One region of the Enterobacter nematophilus genome, then DNA from elsewhere that is predicted to be linked to it. Evidence: predicted binding sites of a transcription regulator. Region 1 holds the regulator's gene; each other region holds the start of a gene.
The links. Region 1 encodes PurR, which represses purine synthesis genes. Its sites were predicted from a motif close to CANGCAAACGTTTGCNTG; they were not measured.
Positions count from the first base shown of each region.

Region 2: the regulator PurR is predicted to act here: its motif matches at 2,661-2,678, upstream of purL (phosphoribosylformylglycinamidine synthase).
Region 3: the regulator PurR is predicted to act here: its motif matches at 2,688-2,705, upstream of gcvT (glycine cleavage system aminomethyltransferase GcvT).

Region 1 is NZ_JAPKNE010000001.1:572,503-577,679, reverse strand. It holds gene punC (purine nucleoside transporter PunC) at 63-1,262, opposite strand; gene punR (DNA-binding transcriptional activator PunR) at 1,377-2,288, shown strand; gene purR (HTH-type transcriptional repressor PurR) at 2,306-3,331, opposite strand; gene cydH (cytochrome bd-I oxidase subunit CydH) at 3,629-3,718, shown strand; gene OSH03_RS02655 (MFS transporter) at 3,882-5,048, shown strand; gene sodB (superoxide dismutase [Fe]) at 5,086-5,177, opposite strand, start outside.
Region 2 is NZ_JAPKNE010000007.1:181,746-186,922, forward strand. It holds gene purL (phosphoribosylformylglycinamidine synthase) at 1-2,575, opposite strand, end outside; gene mltF (membrane-bound lytic murein transglycosylase MltF) at 2,843-4,393, shown strand; gene tadA (tRNA adenosine(34) deaminase TadA) at 4,281-4,820, opposite strand; gene yfhb (phosphatidylglycerophosphatase C) at 4,845-5,177, opposite strand, start outside.
Region 3 is NZ_JAPKNE010000003.1:396,707-401,883, reverse strand. It holds gene gcvP (aminomethyl-transferring glycine dehydrogenase) at 1-1,051, opposite strand, end outside; gene gcvH (glycine cleavage system protein GcvH) at 1,122-1,511, opposite strand; gene gcvT (glycine cleavage system aminomethyltransferase GcvT) at 1,535-2,629, opposite strand; gene ubiI (FAD-dependent 2-octaprenylphenol hydroxylase) at 3,027-4,229, opposite strand; gene ubiH (2-octaprenyl-6-methoxyphenyl hydroxylase) at 4,242-5,177, opposite strand, start outside.

The sequences.
Region 1 (5,177 bases):
GTGATTCAATAGAAAATTCTTAGCAACCTAATCACTGAAAATTAACATAGTTTCTGGCGCGATTAGGCATGCGAGGTTTCCACCTGCGTGCTCTTATCCTGCGCGCGCTGCGCGGCGGCCTGCATGCGATAACCCAACGCCGCCAGCGCGACGGTGACCAGCATCACGCTGGTCGTCGTCAGCAGCGGCGTGGCAATCAGCGCGGAGACCACCAGGCTTGCCAGGAAGCACAGCCCCAGCTGCAGGGTGTTCTGCAGCGCAGCCGCGCGGCCTGTCGCCTGCGGGAACGGACGCAGCGCCTGCGCCACAACGATAGGGTAGATCGCCCCGTTCGCGATGGCCATCACGCAGAATGGAATCAATATTTCGGCCAGACCTGCGCCCGGAATAAAGCCAACGGCCCAGGTGCCGATGACGCTCAGCGCATAGAGCACCAGCAGCCACGGCAGCATCTGCTGACCTTCCCATTTTTGCAGCGCCGCGCGACAGCCGTAACCGCCAACCAGGAACGCGATGGTCTGCGGAACGTAGCTCAGGCCAATGGCCGCCGGGCTGTAGCCCATATCGTGCAGAATAAAGGGCGACCCGGTCAGCCACGCGAAGAAGCTCGCCGAGCAGGCGGCATAGATCAGAACGTTGCCGCGATACGCCTTAGCGCTCAGCAGGGAGGTGAAGGTAATCGGCTTCGCGTCTGCGTGCGCCTCTTTTTTATGCGCGGGCTTGAGGGCGAACGCCGGCAGCATCAGCACCAGCGTAATGGCAAACAGCGTGGCGAAGATGGCCTGCCAGTCGAAATGCGCGAGGATCCAGCTGCCCAGCAGCGGGGCGAGGGCCGGTGAGAGCCCCACCAGCGGCATAATGGTGGCGAAAATACGGTTTGTGCGGTTTGCCGGGTAGTAGTCGGTGACCAGCGCCTGCCAGGTCACGGCCGCGGCACAGACGCCGACCGCCTGAACAAACCGCAGCACCAGCAGCCAGGTGGCATCGCGCACCCATAGCATCCCCAGGCAGCCCACGGCAAAAATGGCCAGCCCCAGCAGCAACACCGGTTTACGCCCAAAGCGATCCGAGAGCGGTCCCCAGAGCAGCTGCGCGAAGGCAAAACCGGCGAGGAACAAACTCAGGCTGGCGCTGATGGCGGCGGCAGGGGTTTGCAAATCTTCCTGCATGGCGGCGAAAGCCGGCAGGTACATATCGGTGGCCAAAAAGCCCAGCACGCTTAAGCCGCCGAGCCAGACTAAAAAACCTTTCCTGGGTTGCACTGTTTTATTCTCCTGAGGAGGCAGGTATACGTTGGCGCTGAGTGTAGGGAGTGCAAAGCCGCTTGTGAAACGCTAATATTTGGCGGGTGCATTCAAATTTTTTGCAGGCAGAAAATGTGGTCAGATTATTCTCTTGAAGTGGTCGATGCTGTCGCGCGTAACGGCAGCTTTAGCGGGGCGGCGCAGGAGTTGCACCGCGTCCCTTCGGCCATCAGCTATACGGTGCGACAGCTTGAGGAGTGGCTGGCGGTTCCGCTGTTTGAACGGCGGCATCGTGATGTGGAATTAACGCCCGCAGGGGCGTGGTTTTTGAAGGAAGGGCGTTCTGTTATCAAAAAAATGCAGATCACCCGCGAGCAGTGCCAGCAGATCGCGAACGGCTGGCGGGGACACCTTTCCATCGCGGTGGATAACATCGTTAAGCCCGAACGCACCCGGCAGATGATCGTCGACTTCTATCGTCATTTTTCGGATGTCGAGCTGCGGGTCTCGCAGGAGGTGTTCAACGGCGTCTGGGATGCGCTGGCGGACGGCAGGGCAGAGATGGCGATTGGTGCGACCCAGGCGATCCCGGTCGGTGGACGTTACGCCTTTCGCGATATGGGCATGCTGAGCTGGAAATGCGTGGTGGCAAGCGATCATCCGCTGGCGAAGATGGAAGGGCCGCTGAGCGACGATACGCTGCGCAGCTGGCCGTCGCTGGTGCTGGAGGATACCTCCCGCTCTCTGCCCAAGCGTATTACCTGGCTTTTAGATAACCAGCGGCGGGTGGTGGCCCCTGACTGGGAATCGTCGGCGACGTGCCTCAGCGCCGGGCTCTGCGTCGCGATGGTACCCGTTCATTTTGCGCGTCCGCGCATCGACACCGGCGAGTGGGTTGAACTGACGCTGGAGAATCCGTTCCCGGATGCGGCCTGCTGCCTCACCTGGCAACAAAATGATGTCTCGCCCGCCATGGCCTGGCTTCTGGATTATCTGGGGGACAGCGAAACGCTTAACCGGGAGTGGCTGCGGGAGCCAGACTGACTGGCTCCGCAATGAGATTAACGACGATAGTCGCGGAACGGACCGTCCGCAACGGAACGGCGTTCGATGAGGCGAGGGTGAACTTCAATGGACTGCGACTCTTCACGCTTGTTGACGATCCTGTCCAGCAGCATATTGAAGGCGGTTTCACCCAGCGAATCTTTCGGCTGGTGAATGGTGGTCAGCGCTGGCGTGAAGAAGCGCGCGTTGCGCACGTTGTCATACCCGATCACGGAAATATCCTGCGGGACGCGCAGGCCCAGCTCGTCGGCAGCGCAGAGCGCGCCCATTGCCATGATGTCCCCCCCGCAGAAGACGGCGGTTGGACGGTGCGGCTGAGAGACGATCTGCTGCATCGCGCGGTAGCCTGATTCCGGCTCGAAGTCACCCTGCACGATCCAGTTTTCCGGCACGGTAATCAGCGCTTCTTCCATCGCTTTCATAAAGCCGGCCAGGCGGCCAGCGCCGGTGTTGCGTTCCAGCGGGCCCGGGATCACGCCAATCTCGCGGTGGCCGCGTTCGATCAGATAACGGCCCGCCATATAACCGCCTTCGAAGGCGTTATCGATGACGGAGTCCGTGAAGTCGGCGCGCGCTTCGCCCCAGTCCATCACCACCATAGGGATATGGCGATACTCTTCCAGCATCGACAGCACGGATTCCGGGTACTCGGAGCACATCACCAGCAGGCCATCCACGCGCTTTTGCGCCATCATCGACAGGTAGGCGCGCTGTTTTTCAATGCTGTTCCAGGCGTTGCCCAGAATCAGGGTATAGCCTTTCTGGAAGCAGTTTTTCTCTACCGCTTCAATGATCTCGGCAAAATAGGCCGCTTCGCTGCTGGTCGCCAGCAGACCAATAGACTTGGTGTGGTTAACCTTGAGGCTGCGCGCAACCGCGCTCGGGGAGTAGTGCAGCTCTTTAATTGCTGCCCAGACGGCGTTGCGCGTCTCTTCCGCCACAAAGCGGGTTTTGTTAATTACATGTGATACGGTTGTAGTGGAAACGTTTGCGCGTTTTGCTACGTCTTTAATTGTTGCCATTAAATGTCACTCCAGACCATATCCTAAGCTCCTGAAAAACTTGAAGGTAAACGTTTGCCTTCTCTCACCCTTATCACGCAATTTTGGATTGCGGCACGCCGGGAAAACGACACGGGACGTCAGGAGGGGGTCAATGGCCGGTACGCTAATAAATTTAGCGTGGAATTTTGGCCTATCTTGATGAAAAGGGGAAGAGGTAAAGTGTTTATCAGCTTAAATCATGGAAGATTTTTGACGTAAACTGTGCAAAAATGAGCAAGCTCACTTTTCGTGGGGGGATTAAAAGGAGAAAAATTGATGAGTTCCGATCTGAAGTTTTCGCTGTTCACCACCGTTATTGTGCTGGCGCTGATTGTGGCGGCTGGCCTGACGGCTGCGCTGCACTGATTTACGCGGGGGGAGAGCCTTCTCCCTCCCGAACGTCCCGATTGTTACTTCCCTGGCAAAAATCTTTTGCCATTTTGTTAACTTCTCATTTTTTGTGATTGATGTCATGCTTTCCGCTTCTTTGTTCTGTGTCACTACATGACACGGCATCCGGAGTTGACGCATGAAAATCAATTTTCCCCTGCTGGCCCTGGCGATTGGCGCTTTTGGGATTGGCACCACTGAATTCTCCCCGATGGGGTTACTGCCTGTAATCGCCCGGGGCGTGGACGTCTCGATCCCGGCCGCCGGGATGTTAATCAGCGCCTACGCCATCGGCGTGATGGTGGGGGCGCCGCTGATGACGCTTCTGCTTTCGCACCGCGCGCGCCGCAATGCGCTGATTTTCCTGATGGCGATTTTCACCCTGGGCAACGTGCTTTCGGCCATTTCGCCGGACTACACTACCCTGATGCTGTCTCGCATTCTGACCAGCCTCAACCACGGTGCCTTCTTTGGGCTGGGATCGGTCGTGGCCGCAAGCGTGGTGCCAAAACACAAGCAGGCAAGCGCCGTGGCGACCATGTTTATGGGGCTGACGATTGCCAACATCGGCGGCGTACCGGCGGCGACCTGGCTGGGTGAAGCGATCGGCTGGCGTATGTCTTTCCTGGCAACGGCCGGGCTGGGCGTGGTCGCGATGGTGGCGTTGTTCTTCTCCCTGCCGAAAGGCAGCGCCGGAGAACGTCCGGAAGTGCGTAAAGAGCTGGCGGTGCTGATGCGCCCGCAGGTACTCTCCGCGCTGCTCACCACGGTGCTGGGGGCAGGGGCGATGTTTACCCTCTACACCTATATTTCACCGGTGCTGCACGATATCACCCACGCAACGCCTCTCTTCGTTACCGCGATGCTGGTGCTGATTGGCGTCGGCTTCTCGATTGGCAACTATCTCGGCGGGAAATTTGCCGACCGTTCCGTGAGCGGCACGCTGAAGGGCTTTTTAACTCTGCTGATTGTCATTATGGTCGCTATCCCGTGGCTGGCGCGGAATGAGTTCGGCGCGGCGATTGCGATGGTCGTCTGGGGAGCCGCTACCTTTGCCGTGGTGCCGCCGCTGCAGATGCGCGTGATGCGCGTCGCCCATGAGGCGCCGGGCCTCTCGTCTTCCGTAAATATCGGGGCGTTCAATCTCGGCAATGCGCTGGGTGCCGCCGCCGGAGGCGCCGTGATTTCAGGCGGTCTGGGGTACAGTTTTGTGCCGGTGATGGGGGCGATTATTGCCGCGCTTGGCCTGCTGCTGGTGATGATGTCCGGCCGTAAACAGCCTGAAGCGGTTTGCACGGCTGAATAAGCAAAAACGCAGAAGGGTTGCCCCTTCTGCGTGTCTCTTACGCGGCGAAGTTCTTCGCGACAAAGTCCCAGTTAACCAGAGCCCAGAAGTGCTCCAGATAGTTCGGGCGCGCGTTGCGGTAATCAATGT
Region 2 (5,177 bases), on a different contig from region 1:
CTCGCACGTCGGCTGGCTTGTCGCCGAGCTGACGGTAAACCTGCGCCAGCGCCGTGGCACCCAGCGCGTTGTGGCCTTTACCCAGGTCAATCAGCAGCAGGGCGTTGTCTTCGGTCACAAGCTGCGGCGTAACGGTGTGGCGCACGTCTTCTACGCGGGCAAACGCGGTGATCACCAGCGACAGCGGAGAGGTCATCTCGCGCTGCTCGTTACCTTCCTGCCAGCGGGTTTTCATCGACATGGAGTCTTTACCCACCGGAATGGTCAGGCCGAGGGCTGGACACAGCTCCTCACCCACCGCTTTCACGGCTTCATACAGGCCCGCGTCTTCGCCTGGGTGACCAGCAGCGGCCATCCAGTTTGCAGAGAGCTTGATACGTTTGATGTCGCCAATCTGCGTCGCCGCGATGTTGGTCAGCGCTTCACCCACTGCCAGACGGGCAGAGGCGGCGAAGTCCAGCAGCGCCACCGGGGTGCGTTCGCCCAGGGCCATCGCTTCGCCGTAGTAGCTGTCGAGGCTCGCGGTGGTCACGGCGCAGTTCGCCACCGGGATCTGCCACGGGCCGACCATCTGGTCGCGGGATACCATACCGGTCACGGTACGGTCGCCGATGGTCACCAGGAAAGTTTTCTCTGCCACAGCGGGCAGGTGCAGCACGCGGTTGACCGCTTCCGCCACGGTAATGCCCTGGCGATCCAGCGCTTTGCCCGCCGCTTTACGGGTCTGCACGTCGCGGGTCATCTTCGGCGTTTTACCGAGCAGCACGTCCAGCGGCAGATCGATCGGCTGGTTGTCAAAGTGGGTGTCACTCAGGCTCAGATGCTGCTCTTCGGTTGCTTCACCGATAACGGCATACGGCGCGCGCTCGCGGCGGCACAGCTCGTCAAACAGCGGCAGCTGGTCGGCGGCCACAGCCAGCACGTAGCGCTCCTGGGATTCGTTACACCAGATTTCCAGCGGGCTCATGCCCGGCTCATCGCTCAGGATGTCGCGCAGGTTGAAGCGTCCGCCGCGGCCGCCGTCGCTCACCAGTTCCGGCATGGCGTTGGACAGACCGCCCGCGCCCACGTCGTGGATGAACAGGATCGGGTTGGCATCGCCCAGCTGCCAGCAGCGGTCGATGACTTCCTGGCAGCGACGCTCCATTTCAGGGTTGTCGCGCTGCACGGAGGCAAAATCGAGATCCGCGTCAGACTGGCCGGAGGCCATAGAGGAGGCCGCACCGCCGCCCAGACCGATGTTCATGGCCGGACCGCCCAGCACGATCAGCTTCGCGCCGACGACGATCTCGCCTTTCTGCACGTGATCGGCACGGATGTTGCCGATCCCGCCTGCCAGCATGATCGGTTTGTGGTAGCCGCGCAGCTCTTCACCGTTGTGGCTGTCCACCTTCTCTTCGTAGGTACGGAAGTAACCGTTCAGCGCCGGACGACCAAATTCGTTGTTGAACGCCGCGCCGCCCAGCGGGCCTTCGGTCATGATATCCAGGGCGGTTACAATGCGCTCCGGCTTGCCGAAATCTTCTTCCCACGGCTGTTCAAAGCCAGGAATGCGCAGGTTAGAGACGGAGAAACCGACCAGACCCGCTTTTGGTTTCGCCCCACGGCCGGTCGCCCCTTCGTCACGGATTTCACCGCCGGAGCCGGTCGCCGCACCCGGCCATGGAGAAATGGCCGTCGGGTGGTTGTGGGTTTCCACTTTCATCAGAATATGCGCGGGCTCCTGATGGAAGTCATAGCGCCCTGCTTCGCGATCGGCGAAGAAGCGGCCCACCTCAGAACCTTCCATCACCGCGGCGTTGTCTTTATAGGCAGACAGCACGTGGTCAGGGGTTTGTTCCATGGTGTTTTTAATCATTTTGAACAGCGACTTCGGCTGCTGTTCGCCGTCGATAATCCAGTCGGCGTTGAAAATCTTATGGCGGCAGTGCTCAGAGTTGGCCTGCGCGAACATGTAGAGTTCGATGTCGTTCGGGTTGCGGTTGAGCTTAACGAACGCGTCCTGCAGGTAGTCAATTTCGTCTTCTGCCAGCGCCAGGCCGAGACGCAGGTTGGCGTCAATCAGCGCCTGACGGCCCTGCCCCAGCAGGTCCACGCTCTGTACCGGCGCAGGCTGATGGTGGGAGAAAAGCTTCTGTGCGTCGTCAAGAGAGGCAAACACGCTCTCCATCATGCGGTCGTGCAATTCAGCCGCAACCGCCTGCCACTGCGCGTCGCTCAGGGTAGAGGCTTCGACGTAGTACGCTACGCCGCGCTCCAGACGGTTAATCTGGCTCAGGCCGCAGTTGTGAGCAATATCGGTGGCTTTGGAAGACCAGGGGGAGATGGTGCCCGGACGCGGCGTCGCAAGGATCAGTTTGCCGGTTGGCGTATGGCTGCTCAGATTTGGGCCATACTTGAGCAGGCGTTCCAGCTGTACGCGCTCCTCTGCATTCAGGGGGGCATTCAGGTCAGCAAAATGGACATACTCAGCGTAAATATTGCTTACCGGAAGGTCGGCCGCCTGAAAACGTGCCAGCAGTTTGGTAATACGGAAGGCAGACAGTGCAGGCGAACCACGCAGAATTTCCATCATAAGTCTCTCGTCTTCGAAGCGCCGGGGCGCTTACAGTGTGCGCAAGGGGGGAAAACGGGCGTCATTATAGAGAATCCTGAGCGCCGACGAAACCGTTTGCGTCGAAATAAAATCGACTTCAGCGTTTAACAATAGATGTGAACTGTCTCTCTAATTGGTTGCCAAGTGGCGCAAGTTTACGCAAAATGCCGCTCATTCAATGGCAAACCTTATTATTAACATGGCTACAGCAGACTGAGGCAACCGGCGTCGCAGAGAATTAACTAATTGAAAAAATTAAAGATTAATTATCTGCTCATCGGCATTGTAACGTTGCTGCTGGCAGTGGCCCTCTGGCCTTCCATCCCCTGGTTCGGCAAAGCCGAAAACCGTATCGCCGCCATTCAGGAGCGGGGGGAACTGCGCGTCAGTACCCTTAACTCTCCGCTGATTTACAGCGACATCAACGGCAAAATTATTGGTCTGGATTATGAGCTGGCGCAGCAGTTCGCCGATTATCTGGGCGTGAAGCTTAAAATTACCGTTCGCCAGAACATTAACCAGCTGTTTGACGACCTGGACAACAACAACGCCGATATCCTCGCTGCCGGGCTGGTGTACAACAGCGAGCGCAGCAAGAACTACCAGCCGGGCCCGACCTACTACTCCGTTTCCCAGCAGCTGGTCTATCGCGTCGGAAGCCTGCGCCCGCGTACGCTTGCCTCAATCAACGCGCAACAGCTGACGATTGCTCCCGGCCATGTGGTGATTGACGACCTGCGTGAGCTGAAAGAGAAAAAATACCCGGATCTCAGCTGGACGGTTGACCCTAAACTCGGCACGACGGAGCTGCTGGAGCAGGTCAAAGATCGGAAACTGCCCTACACCATCGCCGATTCGGTGGCGATCAGCCTGTTCCAGCGGGTGCATCCTGAAATCGCCGTGGCGCTGGACGTGACGGACGAACAGCCGGTGACCTGGTTTACCCATCTGGATGACGACCAGACCCTCTCGGCGGCCATGCTGGATTTCTATAACACCATTAATGAAGACGGCACGCTGGCGCGCCTTGAGGAGAAGTACCTCGGCCACGGGGATGACTTTGACTACGTTGACACCCGCAGCTTCCTGCGCGCGGTAGACAGCGTCCTGCCTGACCTGCAGCCGCTATTTGAAAAATACGCCCAGGAGATTGACTGGAAACTGCTGGCGGCGATCTCGTATCAGGAGTCCCACTGGGACACCCAGGCCACCTCCCCTACGGGCGTACGCGGACTGATGATGTTAACCAAAAATACCGCGCTGAGCCTGGGCGTGAACGACCGTACCGATGCGGAACAGAGCATCAGCGGCGGGGCGCGCTATCTGCAGGATATGATGGCTAAAGTGCCGGAAACGGTGCCGGAAGAAGAGCGGATCTGGTTTGCGCTGGCGGCCTACAACATGGGCTACGCGCATATGCTTGACGCGCGGGCTCTGACGGCGAAAACGAAGGGGAACCCGGACAGCTGGTCAGACGTAAAACAACGCCTGCCGCTGCTGAGCCAGAAGCCATGGTACAACAAGCTGACGTACGGCTACGCGCGCGGTCATGAAGCCTACGCCTACGTGGAAAATATCCGTAAGTATCAGATTAGCCTGGTCGGCTATCTGCTGGAGAAAGAGAAAGAGGCAACAGAGGCAAAACAGCTGGCGGAAAGTTATCCGGTTGTTGCGCCGGACGAGCTTAATCATCCGACAGCTTCAATTCTGCCTTTTGTTGCTTTTTCTGCTGACGGCGCATTCGAAAGAAATCGCTTAATAGCCCCGAACACTCTGGTGCAAGTACCCCACCGATAGTCTGCACCTGATGATTCATCCCAGGATGACCCAGTACGTCCATCAGTGAACCGGCGGCCCCGGTTTTTTCATCCCGCGCGCCAAACACCAGGGTACCGATTCGGCTGTGCACCATTGCTCCGGAGCACATCACGCACGGCTCCAGCGTCACGTACAGGGTGGTATCGAGCAGGCGATAGTTTTGCAGCACCAGTCCGCCCTGACGAAGCGCCATAATTTCGGCGTGCGCGGTAGGATCGTGGCGGCCAATAGGACGGTTCCACCCTTCCCCAATCACCTGGTTGTTATGAACCAGCACCGCGCCCACGGGCACTTCGCCCTCGTCCCAGGCACGTTGAGCCAGCGCCAGCGCGTGGCGCATCCAGTATTCATGATTGTGTTCTGAGGTGGACAAAGGCTGATACTCCAGTCGAAAAGCGGGCGGCATTATACACAGCCCTTATAGATAAGACTATTCGAGTTGCTGAAGTTCACCGAGGGGAGTAACGCGCCAGCGGTGCTGGCAAAAATAGAGCAGCGGGTTGTCCTGCTTGCTGTCGCTGTAGCCGCTGTACAGGCGCAGCGGCGTGCCGATACGTTTTTCCAGCTGGACCACTTTTTCATGCCCCAGACAGCGCATCGTCAGAACCCAGCCGCCGTAGCCGCGGGAAATTTGCGTGGCGATAAGATTCACGCGCGGCAGCCAGGGCGTATCAAAATAGACCTGCTCCACCAGCGTCTGCGGGGAGCCGGTAATCAGCCAGATGTCGGCATCGTTGGCGTCGAGATAGCTGGTCAGGCGCGC
Region 3 (5,177 bases), on a different contig from region 1:
ACACGGCGTACAGGCTGGCGATATTTGCCAGCAGGACCTGGGAAGTACAGATGTTGGAGTTCGCTTTCTCGCGGCGGATATGCTGCTCGCGGGTCTGCATCGCCATGCGCAGCGCGGTGTTACCGGCAGCATCTTTTGACACGCCGATGATACGGCCTGGCATGGAGCGTTTGAATTCATCTTTCGCGCCGAAGAACGCCGCGTGCGGGCCGCCGTAGCCCATCGGCACGCCGAAGCGCTGCGCGGAGCCGAATACAATATCCGCGCCCTGTTTGCCCGGCGCGGTCAGCAGCACCAGCGCCATAAAATCGGCGGCAACGCTGACAACCACTTTGCGGGATTTCAGCTCGGCAATCAGCGCGCCGTAGTCGTGAACTTCGCCGGTGGTACCCACCTGCTGAAGCAGCACGCCGAAGACGTCCTGATGATCCAGCACTTTGTCGGCGTCGTCGACGATCACGTCGAAGCCGAAGGTTTCCGCGCGGGTGCGCACCACGTCCAGCGTCTGCGGATGCACGTCAGCCGCCACGAAGAAGCGGTTGGCATTTTTCAGCTTGCTGACGCGCTTTGCCATCGCCATCGCTTCGGCAGCCGCGGTCGCTTCATCCAGCAGAGAGGCGGAGGCGATATCCATACCGGTCAGATCCAGCGTAACCTGCTGGAAGTTCAGCAGCGCTCCCAGACGCCCCTGGGAGACTTCTGGCTGATAAGGGGTGTAAGCGGTGTACCAGCCCGGGTTTTCCAGCATGTTGCGCAGGATAACCGGCGGCAGCTGCACGTTGGTGTAGCCCATGCCAATGTAAGACTTATAGCGCTTGTTCAGGCCTGCGATAGCCTTCAGCTCCGCCAGCGCGGCAAACTCCGTGGTGGCTTCCCCCACCTGAGGCGGCGTGGCAAGCTGGATGTCTTTTGGCACAATCTGGCCGATCAGTGCGTCTAATGAATCCGCGCCAACCGTCTTCAGCATCTCCTGCTGTTGCTGAGCATCCGGCCCAATGTGACGTTGAATGAAGGCGCCACGGTTTTCAAGCTGGCTTAAAGTCTGTGTCATGAGCGATGGTTCCTGAAACGTGCAGTGAATGTGTTTTCTCCCTCTCCCCAAAGGGGAGAGGGAGAATGGCTTACTCGTCTTCTAACAGTGCTTCGTACGCGGTCGCATCCAGCAGCGCGGCAACCTGAGATTCGTCGCTGGCTTTGATCTTGAAGATCCAGCCGCCTTCATACGGCTCGCTGTTGACCAGTTCCGGGGAGTCGCTCAGCGCGTCGTTCACGTCAACAATCTCGCCGCTTACCGGTGCGTAGATATCGGATGCCGCTTTGACGGACTCCGCCACGGCGCAGTCATCGCCCGCGCTGACGGTTGCGCCCACTTCAGGCAGGTCAACAAACACCATGTCGCCCAGCAGCTCCTGCGCGTGCTCGGTGATCCCTACGGTGTAAGTGCCGTCCGCCTCTTTGCGCAGCCACTCGTGTTCTTTGCTGTATTTCAGTTCTGCTGGCACATTGCTCATTGAAGTTCTCCTGATAAAAATAGTTAGGCGACCGGCTTACCGGCGCGAACAAAAATCGGTTTGGTCACGTGGACCGGCATTTCGCGGTTGCGGATTTGTACCACCGCCGTGTCGCCAATGCCCGCCGGCACGCGTGCCAGTGCAATACTGTAGCCCAGCGTCGGGGAGAAGGTACCGCTGGTGATCACGCCTTCGCGAGGATTGCCGTCGGCATCGGTAAAACGCACCGGCAGTTCGCCGCGCAGCACGCCTTTTTCCTTCATCACCAGGCCAACCAGCTGTTCGGTATCCTTCTCGCGCTGCATCTCCAGCGCTTCACGGCCAATGAAATCACGGTCAGCCGGTTCCCACGCGATGGTCCAGCCCATGTTGGCCGCCAGCGGAGAAACCCCTTCATCCATCTCCTGACCGTAGAGATTCATCCCCGCTTCAAGACGCAGCGTATCGCGCGCGCCCAGACCCGCAGGCTTCACGCCCGCTTCCACCAGCGCGCGCCAGAAATCGGCAGCTTTCTCGTTCGGCATCGCAATTTCGTAGCCCGCTTCACCGGTATAGCCGGTGGTGGCGATAAACAGATCCCCCGCCTGCACGCCGAAGAACGGCTTCATGCCTTCGGTGGCGTTGCGCTGCTCGTCGTTAAACAGAGACGCGGCTTTTGCCTGCGCGTTCGGCCCCTGCACGGCGATCAGCGACAGATCGTCACGGACGGTGATGTCGATGGCATAAGGTTCGGCGTGTTGGGTGATCCAGGAGAGGTCTTTTTCGCGGGTGGCGGAGTTTACAACGAGGCGGAAGAAATCTTCGGTGAAGTAGTAGACGATAAGGTCATCAATCACGCCGCCCGAGGCATTCAGCATGCCGGTATAGAGCGCTTTGCCCGGAGCCTTCAGCTTGGCGACGTCGTTTGCCAGCAGATAACGCAAAAACTCCCGGGTGCGGCTTCCGCGCAGGTCGACAATCGTCATGTGGGACACGTCGAACATACCGGCATCGGTGCGCACCGCGTGGTGCTCATCAATCTGCGAGCCGTAGTGCAGCGGCATCATCCAGCCATGGAAGTCCACCATGCGGGCGCCGCATAACACGTGCTGTTCGTACAAAGGAGTCTGTTGAGCCATCTTGTCCTCGTTGAAAAATTCACCGTGAAACCCGGTATCGGCCTCGTTCCCGAATGCCGACGCAAACGTTCTCTTTTACCTGAACTTACCACCGAAACCGGCGGTTAACCATAAGGTAAAACGGGTCATCACATTAGCTTATGACCAAAAAACGCTGAAAAGCCTACAGAGTTATTCACTGGAAAAATGCGATTAACCCCGCACAAAATTAACAATGATCTAACAGGATTTAGCACATGGTGATATTTCGTGCGGAAAAATGGGCCGAATTTCCGTCACGTAAAAATCATGACATGAGAATATCTAATGCGAAAAATGGCGTGGAATTAGAATATTTCAAACGAGGGAATTTTCCCGGCGCAGAGGCCGGGAAAATAAAGTGTGACGGGGATCGAGATTAGCGTAACCAGTCGGGAAGATCGTTAAGACCCATTGCCTGGCGAAGAAGTTGAGGTTTGACGCCGGGAAGGGTGTCGGCCAGCTTGAGGCCGATATCGCGCAGCAGTTTTTTCGCCGGATTTGCCCCGGCAAACAGCTCGCGGAAGCCCTGCATTCCTGCCAGCATCATCGCCGCACTGTGCTTGCGGCTGCGCTCGTAGCGACGCAGATACAGATGCTGGCCGATATCTTTACCTTCACGATGCAGACGACGCAGCTCCTCGACCAGCTCCGCCGCGTCCATAAAGCCGAGGTTAACGCCCTGCCCGGCCAGCGGATGAATGGTATGGGCCGCATCGCCCACCAGCGCCAGACGGTGCGCCGCAAACTGGCGCGCGTAGCGGCCGGTTAACGGGAACACCTGACGCTCGCTTTCAAGCGTGCACAGGCCAAGGCGGTTATCAAACGCCACGCACAGCGCCTGGTTAAAGGTCTCCGGCGTCGTCTCCTGCATCTGCTGGGCTTTCTCCGGCACCAGGGACCAGACAATCGAGCACAGGTGCGGATCGGCAAGCGGCAGGAACGCCAGAATACCGTCGTTGTGGAAAATCTGCCGCGCCACGCCGCCGTGCGGCTCTTCGGTACGGATCGTCGCCACCATCGCATGATGGCGGTAATCCCAGTACGTCAGCGGGATATCGGCTTTATTACGCAGCCAGGAGTTGGCGCCATCGGCACCCACCACCAGACGCGCGGTGAGCATGTCGCCGCTTTGCAGGGTGATAAACGCCTCGTTTTCGCCCCATGCCACCTGCTGGATCTGCGCAGGCGCTACCAGCGTCACGTCGCTGCACTGCTCTGCTTTCTGCCACAGCGCGTGGTGGATCACCGCATTCTCAATAATATGGCCCAGATGGCTATAGCCCATGCTTTCATCATCAAAGGCAATATGGCCAAAGCTGTCTTTGTCCCACACTTCCATGCCGTGATAGCAGCTGGCGCGCTGGGCGATGATATCTGACCAGACGCCGAGACGCGTCAGCAGCTTTTCGCTGGCCGCGTTAATCGCCGACACGCGGAGTTCCGGCGGGGCATCAGGCGCGACGGGCTGAGGCTGCTTTTGCTCCAGTACGGCCACGCGCAGGCCGCTGCCCTGTAATCCACAGGCCAGCGCCAGCCCAACCATTCCGCCGCCAACGATGGCAACATCAACATTATGCACGGTGATAACTCCTTAACGCGCGACCCAACCCAGGGTCCGCTGCGCCAGCACGTCACGTGCCGGAATGAACAGTTCCATCGCCATCAGCCCGAGGTTGCGACCGGCAACCAGCGGCGCCCAGCGATTGGCAAAGAGATGGACTAAACCATCGGTGACGCCAATTGTCGCCTCTTTATCGGCCTGGCGTCGCGTCTGGTAATGGCTTAGCACCGAATATGCACCGCAGTCTTTTTGTTCGCTCCACGCCTGCGAAAGCGTTTCTGCCAGGCTCATCACATCCCGCAGGCCGAGGTTAAAGCCCTGACCGGCAATGGGGTGGAGGGTTTGCGCCGCGTTGCCAACCAGCGCCACGCGGTGAGAAACAGACTGTGATGCCGTGGTTAACGACAGCGGATAGACCGCACGTTTTCCGGCATGGGTAATACGCCCCAGCCGCCAGCCAAAGGCTTTCTGCAGCTCGGTACAAAAACGTTCGTCGGACCAGGACTTAACCTCTTCGGCCTTATCCTGCGGGTGGCACCAGACCAGCGAGCAGCGCCCGTCCGTCATCGGCAGCATCGCCAGCGGGCCGTGCCGGGTGAAGCGCTCGAACGCCCGGCCGTTGTGTTCTGCTGCGGTCGAGACGTTCGCAATGACCGCGACCTGCCCGTAAGGCTGCTGCCGCCACTCTACGCCGCACTGGGTGCCGAGCGCCGAGCGCGACCCGTCAGCCGCAACCAAAAGCTGTCCGTCAAGCACGGTGCCATTGTCCAGCGTTACGCTGACCGCGTCTTCACTGCGGGTAAAGCTGGCAACGCGTGCCGGGCAGTGCAGCGTAACGCCCGGCGCGTCCTGCAGCAGGCGGAACAGGCGCAGGCCAATATCGTGCAGTTCAACGACCTGACCCAGCGCGTCAATACGGTAATCGTGGGCATCCAGCGTCACAAACCCGGCATGGCCGCGATCGCT